2 regions of the Arthrobacter sp. efr-133-TYG-120 genome follow, and region 1 is predicted to be linked to the other one. Evidence: riboswitches for the same ligand, from Rfam matches in the RefSeq annotation. Region 1 holds a riboswitch; the other holds the start of a gene.
What was found. Region 1 has a riboswitch for cyclic di-AMP ahead of QRN51_RS04210 (aggregation-promoting factor C-terminal-like domain-containing protein). Riboswitches for the same ligand answer to the same signal wherever they lie in the genome.
Positions count from the first base shown of each region.

Region 2: linked by a shared signal. The riboswitch ahead of QRN51_RS09460 (M23 family metallopeptidase) and the one ahead of QRN51_RS04210 (aggregation-promoting factor C-terminal-like domain-containing protein) in region 1 are both predicted to bind cyclic di-AMP.

Region 1 covers NZ_JARVRI010000005.1:185,980-190,666, reverse strand. The annotation lists gene QRN51_RS04225 (hypothetical protein) at 1-487, opposite strand, end outside; gene QRN51_RS04220 (response regulator transcription factor) at 703-1,443, shown strand; gene QRN51_RS04215 (sensor histidine kinase) at 1,456-2,934, shown strand; cyclic di-AMP (ydaO/yuaA leader) riboswitch at 3,099-3,272, shown strand; gene QRN51_RS04210 (aggregation-promoting factor C-terminal-like domain-containing protein) at 3,275-4,012, shown strand; gene QRN51_RS04205 (bifunctional glycosyltransferase family 2/GtrA family protein) at 4,173-4,687, shown strand, end outside.
Region 2 covers NZ_JARVRI010000014.1:253,319-258,005, forward strand. The annotation lists gene serC (phosphoserine transaminase) at 1-804, opposite strand, end outside; gene QRN51_RS09455 (iron-dependent transcriptional repressor DtxR) at 1,076-1,771, shown strand; cyclic di-AMP (ydaO/yuaA leader) riboswitch at 1,896-2,103, shown strand; gene QRN51_RS09460 (M23 family metallopeptidase) at 2,106-2,924, shown strand; cyclic di-AMP (ydaO/yuaA leader) riboswitch at 3,070-3,236, shown strand; gene QRN51_RS09465 (NlpC/P60 family protein) at 3,242-4,006, shown strand; gene QRN51_RS09470 (HNH endonuclease) at 4,257-4,687, shown strand, end outside.

The DNA.
Region 1 (4,687 bases):
CGTTCAGGCCGCCCATGCCGACGCCGAGCCCGCCAGGGCCTGCGTTCGTGCCGCCCGGGCCACCGAATCCGCCCTGGCCGTTCTGCCCGGCCCCAGGTCCCTGCGCGTTGGTGGTATCCGCGGCCGCGGTCCCGTTGCCGGCGGCATATGCACCGGCTCCTGCCGCTGCCGCGACCACCACCGCGACGCCGCCAACAATGAGCCCCTTCTTCAGGCTCCAATTCTTGAAAAACGAAGGCCGGGGCTGTCCGGCGTTGTATTGCTGCGGAGCACCCCACCCAGCGGCCGGCTGCTGGTTCGCCGGCGGCTGCGGAGCACCCCACCCGGCGGCAGGCGGCTGATTCGCCGGCGGCTGCGGAGCACCCCACCCGGCGGCCGGCTGCCCGGCACCAGCCTGCGCAGAATCATCAAGGGGGCGGATCACCGGCTGCGGGTGTCCGTTCTCCGGCTCGGAACCAGGTACGGAGGGGTTGTTTTGCTGATCCATGGTGTTCTCCATCGAAATCGAGACTGTTTGGTCGTGATTGTTCTTGTCCCAAACAGCGTCAGCCGCTTTGCTGTGCGTTGGCTGTGTCGAACTGAAGGCTTCCCTGTGACCTGCAGAACCGCCACAACCTCCGGACAGGTGGCTAGGCTGGGACTCACAGGGTGCTCACAGCAACGGCAAAGCACTGGCAAACCGGCAGATTGGAGAGTTGTCCCATGGCATCCTCGCACTCCATGACCAACAACCTTCCGCAACTCAGCCACCCGGACGGTTCCCCCATCCGTGCCCTTGTGGTTGACGACGAACCCAGCCTCGCCGAGCTCATGAGCATGGGCCTCCGCATGGCGGGCTGGTCGGTGGCGGTGGCGGGCGACGGTCCCGCTGCGGTAAAGCTCGCCAAGGACTTCCGACCGGACGTCCTGGTGCTGGATGTGATGCTTCCAGGGTTCGACGGCGTCGAGCTGCTCGGCAGGATCCGCGCCTTTGCGCCGGAGGTGCCTGCGCTCTTCCTCACCGCCAAGGACGACGTACAGGACCGCATCGTCGGGTTGGCCGCCGGCGGCGACGATTATGTCACCAAGCCCTTCAGCATGGAGGAAGTCCTGTTGCGCCTGCACCGTCTGGTCCAACGCTCGGGGGTGGCCGCGATGGACACCGCCGAGCTGGTGGTGGGCGACTTGACCCTGAACGTCGACACGCGTGAAGTTACCCGCGGCGGCGAGGACATCCCGCTCACGGCGACCCAGTTCGAGCTCCTGCGCTACCTCATGGAGAACCCCAAGCGCGTGGTCAGCAAGGCCCAGATCCTGGACCGCGTGTGGGACTACGATTTCGGCGGCCAAGCCAACATCGTGGAGCTTTACATCTCATACCTGCGCAAGAAGATCGAGGCCAACCACCCGCCCATGATCCACACGGTGCGCGGAGCAGGCTACGTCATCAAGCCTGCCGAATAGCCGGGGCGCCGAATGTCCGCACTCTCGGGTATCCCCCGCCAGACCGACCATAGCTGGTTCAATCCTTCAACCTGGCACTTGCGCACGCGCTTGATCCTTCTCTCCATGGCACTCCTTGTGGCCATCTGCGGTGCAGTCGGGGTGGTCAGCTATGCCTCCATGGATGTGTTCCTCACGAAGCAGCTCGATCAGCAATTGATGCAGGCCTCCCACGGCCGCCCGCCGCAAGGCAACCCTGGCGGCCGTCCGGACCCGCTGGACCCCCGCGGCCAGAGCATCGGCACGCTCAATGCACGCATCCTTGCAGGCCAGGTGAGCAGCGATGCCGGCTTCTTGTCCTCCGATGCCACACGTGCGCCGTTGTCGCCCAGCGACGCCCGAATCCTGTCGGCGCTCCCGTCCGATGGCCGCCCGGTTGATCGCACGCTGTCCACTGGCGGCTACCGGCTGGTGGCCACCGAAACTCCTTACGGCGATGTTGTCATCACAGGTCTCCCGCTCGCCTCGAAAGAGGACACCGAGGCCTCCCTCGTCTGGACCATGGTGCTGGTCTCCTTGGGCGGACTGGTCCTGATCGGGCTGGCCGGAACCGTGCTGATCCGCCGTACCATGCGGCCGTTGGAGCAACTCTCCGACGTCGCCACCAAGGTGTCGAAACTTCCGCTTGACGCCGGTGAAGTGGCCCTCGCGGTGCGTGTTCCGGCGTCGGCGGCCCATCCGAGCACCGAAGTGGGAAGCGTCGGCCATGCTTTGAACCTGATGCTGGACAACGTCTCGAGCGCCCTCGAGGCCCGCCAGCAAAGCGAAACCAAGGTGCGCCAGTTCGTCGCGGATGCGTCGCACGAACTACGCACTCCGCTGACCGCCATCCGCGGCTACACCGAACTCTTGCGCATGACCGAGACGTTCACCGAAGACGGGCGCAAGTCGCTGGGCCGGGTGCAGAGCCAGTCCGAACGCATGACCACCCTCGTGGAGGACCTCCTTCTCTTGGCCCGGTTGGACGAAGGGAAGGCCCCGGAATTCACCGATGTGGATCTCACGCAGTTGGTGATCGAGACCGTCAGCGACGAGAAAGTCATGGCCCCCGAGCACATCTGGCAGCTCAAGCTCCCGGATGAGCCCCTCACGGTCCGCGGCGACACCACCCAACTCCACCAGGTTTTGGCGAATCTGCTCTCCAACGCCCGCAAGCACACCGAGGCGGGAACCACCGTGGTCACGGGCGTGATGCGCTCCGCCGATGGCAGCGCCGTGGTGACCGTGACCGACAACGGCCCGGGCATCCCGCCTGAATTCCAGGGCAGGATCTTCTCCCGCTTTGCCCGTGCCGACGCCGCCCGGTCCGGCTCCGAGGGCACCTCCGGCCTCGGCTTGTCCATTGTGGAATCCATCGTTCAGGCGCACGGCGGCACGGTCGAAGTGGCGTCGCGGCCTGGCCGGACGGAGTTCGCGGTGCGGCTCCCGGCGCTCAGGACTGCCCCGGCCTGACGGGCGAACCAGAAGAGTACGACGCCGGTGCCCGGCACGCGCAAGTCGACGCACCGGCGTCGTGATCTCCGTTACCTAAATGTGACTTAAGCTGGATCCTCCTGTACCGTCGAATAGGTGCGCTGGATCATTCCGGCCACCGCCGGGTAGGCGCCGAGCTCTGCCACTCCCCGGTGCCCAACAGTCCAGGCAGAGACGGGGGACCCAGGTCTCCGGGCAAGCGCTCATGTTGAGCCAGCCCTAGGGGTGAAGCCGTGCCGCCACGTTCCGCTGTGGCCACGGCCGGATGACCTCATCCGAATCCGACAGCTAACTCCGCAGGCGTCGAGAGGCAATCACCATGTCTGATTCCAAGGATCAGTCGCGCCCTGTTGCGCGCCACCGCGGCGAACCTGCCCGGAGAAACAAGTCACGTTCCACGCTGAGGCGAGCCGCCTCGAACCTCGGCACCGGCCAGCGCATGGCAGTTGTTGCCGGCGTCGTTGCCGTGTTCCTCGGCGCAGGCGCTGCCACCCAGGCCGCCGGACAAGCCATCAACGCCCAGGACATGAGCCGCACGTCCGAATCCCGCACGGTGGATCACTCAGCCACGCCTTCGGCCACCGCCACGCCGTCGGCGAGCGCAAGCGCGAGCCCCAAGCCGAGCACTGCGTCGACGCCAAGCCAGGCAGCCGCGCCCGCTCCAGCCGCCATCGCGCCCCAGGCTGCCGCACCGGCCGCACCCGCTGCACCCCCTGCTCCAGCGGCACCGGCTGCACCCGTCGCCGTCGATGATCCCTCCGGCGCCCAGGCCTACGCCGCAAGCATCCTTCCCTCCTACGGTTGGGGCCAGGGCGAAATGTCGGCCCTAATCACTTTGTGGAACAAGGAATCGGATTGGCGCACCACTGCCACCAACGCCTCCAGTGGCGCTTACGGCATTGGGCAGTCGCTGCCGGCCGAAAAGATGGCGTCCGAAGGCGCCGACTGGCAGACCAACTACCAGACGCAAATCCGCTGGGGCCTGAACTACATCAAGGAACGCTACGGATCGCCGTCCGCGGCATGGTCCTTCCACTTGGCCCACAACTGGTACTAAGCCAAGAGCCAACCACAAAGTACGTCGAGGTCCGTCCCTTCCGGGGCGGGCCTCTCCGTTTCTTGGCCAGGCAAGTGATGCGCCACGCTGGTCACACATCCACAGCCACGTCACAGGTTCCGCCTAAAGCCTTCATATTCGGCAACGGCACTCTGGATACATGACGCTCATCGAATCCACCTCCGGAACCCTGAAGGACCCCGCGGTGGTGCCGCCGGGCCTTCCCATCCAACCCAGCACTCCCATCCAGCGCGGCACGGGGCGGCGCGCCCCCGTGGACACCCACACCGCCATCCCCGTCCTCGACGTCACCATCCCCGTCTTCAACGAGGAACGCGATCTCGAAGAGTGCCTGCGCAGGCTTCACGGCCACTTGCGCGAATCCTTCCCGCATGGCTTCCGCATCACCGTGGCGGACAACGCGAGCACGGACGGCACGTTGAAAATCGCGGAGCGCGTAGCCCGGGAACTGCCCGAGCTCGCGGTTGTCCACCTTGACGAGAAGGGACGCGGCAACGCCCTTCGCAAGGTGTGGCTTGCATCGCCGTCGCCCGTTCTGGCTTACATGGACGTTGACCTTTCCACTGACCTCGCCGCACTGGCGCCCCTTTTGGCGCCGCTGATCTCCGGCCATTCGGACCTCGCCATCGGCACCCGACTGACCCGTAACTCGCG
Region 2 (4,687 bases), on a different contig from region 1:
CTTGTTGAGCCACTGGACCTGGGCATCCAATGTCACCAAGGTGGACAGGGACGGCGTGTTGTAGGTCTGGTTGAGCTTCGAGTTGTCGATAGCCGTCTGCAGGTCCAGGAAATCTGGGATCCAGCGGCCGCTTGCCTTGATACGGGCCGCGCGCTCCAGGGCGGCGGGGGAGAAGAGTCCCAGCCACAGGCCTCCGTCGGACGCAAAGTTCTTTTGCGGGGCGAAGTAGTAGACGTCGGCTTCGGCAACATCAACATCCAGGCCGCCGGCTGCGGACGTCGCATCCACCAGGACCAAGGCGCCGTCGTCGCTGCCCTGAACCCGCTTGACCGGAGCGGCGACACCCGTCGAGGTTTCGTTCTGTGGCCACGCGTACACGTCCACGCCTGCTTCGGCCTGGGAAACCGGCCGGGTACCAGGCTCGGACGTGATGATGGAGGAAGCTTCAAGGAACGGTGCCTTGTTGGTCGCCGAAGCGAACTTGGAACCGAACTCACCGAAGGAGAGGTGCTGGGCCTTCTTCTCGACCAGGCCGAAGCTGGCGACGTCCCAGAACGCGGTGGAGCCTCCGACGCCGAGGATCACCTCGTAGCCCTCGGGCGCACGGAAGAACTGGCTAAGTCCCTCGCGGACGGAGCCCACCAGGTTCTTGACGGGTGCTTGGCGGTGGGAGGTGCCGAGGATCGTTGTCGAGGCGGCGGAGAGGGCCTCGATCTGCTCCGGGCGGACCTTGGAGGGCCCGGCGCCGAAGCGGCCGTCCTTGGGCAGCAAATCGGCGGGGATGGTGATGCTGTTGTCGCTCACGGGATGCTCCAATGGTGAAGTAGCGGCCTAGATGGGTCGTGGCAGGTGGCAAGCTGCCCCTTCGACTCCCCAATTCTGCCTGACGCCGCAGTCGGGGGCAGAACCGAAGGTGTCATAGTCCGCCACGTGGAAACCATTGTTCCGCCGGCTCAGGAGAGGACGGCGGACCGGGCGGTGGACAAGCGCCGGAATTATCCGGAGTAATTCCAAATAAGCTAAGCTTGGAGCTGGCGAAAATACGCAAGATACTGCGCTCGAGGAGCTGAGCTGGATGACGGATCTGATCGATACCACTGAGATGTATCTTCGGACCATTTTGGAGCTTGAAGAAGAGAACATCGTGGCTCTTCGCGCCCGCATCGCCGAGCGCTTGCGGCACTCCGGCCCCACCGTTTCCCAGACGATCGGGCGGATGGAGCGCGACGGCCTGGTGATTGTGTCCAACGACCGGCACCTTGAGCTGACTGAAACGGGCCGGAAACGCGCCACCGAGGTCATGCGCAAGCACAGGCTCGCCGAACGGCTCCTGGCAGATGTCATTGGACTGGACTGGGCCTACGTGCACGATGAAGCGTGCCGTTGGGAGCATGTCATGAGTGAGCGCGTGGAACGGCGGCTCTATGAGTTGCTGGACCACCCCACGGAATCGCCCTATGGCAACCCCATTCCCGGACTCGAAGCGCTGGGTGGAGCCGCGTCCCACGCCTTTACGGATGGCGTGGTCAACCTTGTTGACGCGATGAACGAATATTCACCTGAAAACCGGGTCACCGTCAGCCGGCTGGCTGAACCGATCCAGGTGGAACCGGAACTTCTGGTCCAGCTGGACGAGGGCGGAATCCGCCCGGGCGCCAGGGTGTCCCTGGAGCGCGTGGGGGAGTACATTTCCGTTCGCGTGCCCAATATCGAGGGCGCGCTGGAGCTGCCGCCTGAGGTCGCCTCGCACGTGTTTGTCACGGTCGCCTAGCCGCCCGGCGGGGTCGCCCGCAAAGATAACGAAATTATTACCGTGGGGCTTAATCCCCTATAGTTAAATACTGGCGCCGATACCAAAGCGTTACCTGATCCGAAGCCGAGTTCTGCCAGCGGATCAGGTGGATTAGTCCATTCACTGGCAGAAACGGAGGAACCACCATCGGCTGTCGAAAGACGGCCTTGGGGTGAAGTCCGTAGCGGAAGTGCAAACAACGCAAGGCCCCTCCGGGTACCTTGCGTTTCGTGCCCTTCGCGCGGACCGGGTCCACGATCTCTCTGGCCCGAATCCGACAGCTAACTTCGCAGGCTTGCCAGAGAGGAAAACCTTGACCACGCAGAACACCAGGGGCCGCAGGCGCGCGTCCGGTCCTACTGCTGAGCTGCGGAGCACAAGCGCCGTCGAGCACGAGCGGCCGCGCGATCCCCATCGCGAACTTCGCCGCCGCAAGGGTCCCTTGCGGCAGATGGCCGAATTCGCCGCCGCGAGCGGAGCAGGACAGAAGGCCGGAGTGGCCCTCGCTACGACGGGCCTCATCCTGACAGTCGCCATGCCGGGCACCGGCGCCATGACTGCCGCGGCGGATTCAAGCCAGGCCGCCTCGGCTGTGGGCACCCAGCCCGAGATTCCGGCCGCGGCAAGCGCCACGATCGACTTCAGCCGTGCCGCAGTGTCAACCACTGCGGATCCGGATAGCAAGCTCAAGCAGCTCTTGAGCGCACAGTCCGTCGGCACCATCAAGACCTCGTCCTCCAAGGGCACCCTGGGGGCGCCCCTGGACACCCTGACCACGGCCTCGCCTTTCGGCTACCGCGTGAATCCCATCACGGGCGGGTTGGGGGAGTTCCACCGCGGACAGGACTTCGTGGCCCAGTGCGGCACCCAGGTCCATGCTGCCGCGGCCGGCAAGGTCACCTTCGCCGGCTGGCATCCGTATGGCGGCGGAAACCGCATTGTGGTGGACCATGGCAACGGCCTGGAAACCACGTACAACCATTTGTCGTCGTTCAACGTCCAGGTGGGCCAAACGGTTGGCCGAGGCGATGTCATCGCATTGAGCGGCACTACGGGCGCCTCCACGGGCTGCCACCTCCACTTTGAAGTCATGGTCAACGGCGACGTCGTTGACCCCCTGGGCTGGCTGTAGCCAATCCGATGGAAGTCTCTCGCATGCTTGTCACGCTCCGTGACCTGAATGTGACATTCAGCCAAAACTCATGTACCGTCTAACTCGCATCAACTTTTAGAGAGTTGATGCACTCGGGTGGATTGCCTAGCTCTGCCACTGCCCGAGGTTCCGTTCGCAAAACATCGTCTGGCAGAGGCGGGGGACCCACTTTTGGTCATCTTCACCGATGGCCTTGGGGTTAAGTCGCACGACTTCCGAGAGGGAGGAGTGTGGCCGGATGACTCCCATCCGAATCCGACAGCTTACCTCGCGGGCATAGGGAGAGGCCTCTTAACGTGTCTTCACGCTCTACTGTTGCGCGCCACCGTGCCGCGGTCACCAAGACCAACTCGCTTGCCGTTATCGCTAAGACTGTCGGCAGCAACGCCGGTGGCGTAGGCCGTCAGGCAGCCGTTATCGCAGCTGCTTCCGGTCTGGTGCTCACTAGCGGTATCGCAGCCAACGCTGCAGAAACCAACGTTCCCCGCGAGTCCACTTCGACCTCCGCCCTGGAAGTCCAGTCCATCGCCCAAGCCAGCATTTCGGCCGACTCCTCCGTCGCCATCAAGTACGAACGCCCGGTGGTTTCAACCGAAGCTGCTCCGGTTGTCGCAGCTCCGGTTGCCACCCAGGAAGCCGCTCCGGCTTCGCAGGCTGCCACGGGTGCCGCTACCGGCTCCTCGACGCTTTCTGTGACCGCTGCTGTTTCGCCCGCCACGAAGGTTGCCAGCGGCAAGGGCGCAGCGATTGCTGCCGCAGCTTACGCTCAGCTTGGCGTTGCCCAGGACTGCACTGCCCTGGCCTCGAACTCCCTGGCCGCTGTTGGCATCAACTTCCACGGCTGGCCGGCAGACTACCTCTCCCTTGGCCGTACGGTCAGCGCTGCTGAAGCGCAGCCGGGAGACCTGGTCTACTACCAGAACGGTGGCATGGGCATGGCCCACATCGCTGTTTACGTCGGCAACGGTATGGCAGTCCACGGCGGCTGGAACGGTGGCACCACCGCCCTTTACAGCGTCAATGTCGGCTCCGGCCCGGTCTTCATCCGCGTTGGTGGCTAAATAGCCCCCGGTTACATAGCTTCACTGGAACATCCCCGCTGGTCCGCCGGTGGGGATGTCCTGTTTTAACGAGCGTGCGCTTACGTGTCCGGCACATGAACTTTGACCGACACTGCGCTGGAACCCCCGCATGGATTCGTTGATCTGGCCTTCTGGTGTTTACTCTTAGGTTGTCGATCCACAGCCCGTACATGCAGAGGGCAGCCGGCCCTCGCGCCCCTGACGGGTGCGGCCGTGAAGAGGTACGTGCATGCGCACACTCGTTCTGAATGCTGGATATGAACCGCTGGCGGTAGTAACCTTCCGCCGGGCGCTGGTCCTTGTGCTCACCGGAAAAGCGAGCGTAGTGGCCGAAGGCGACGAGCCTGTCGTCGGGCCACAAGAGATTCTCGGACGTCCTTCCGTGATTCTGCTCAATCGCTACATCCGGCCGAGGTACAACACCATCACGGCGGTCACACGCCGCGGCGTCTTGCGCCGCGACGGTCACCGTTGCGCCTACTGCGGGAAAGCAGCGCACACCATTGACCACGTCCACCCCAAATCCAGGGGCGGCGCGGATTCCTGGGAAAACCTGGTGGCAGCGTGCTTGCGCTGCAACAACGCCAAGAGTGACCACACCCCAGCCGAGATGGGCTGGAAACTGAGGTTCACTCCGGCGGCGCCCACCGGGACTATCTG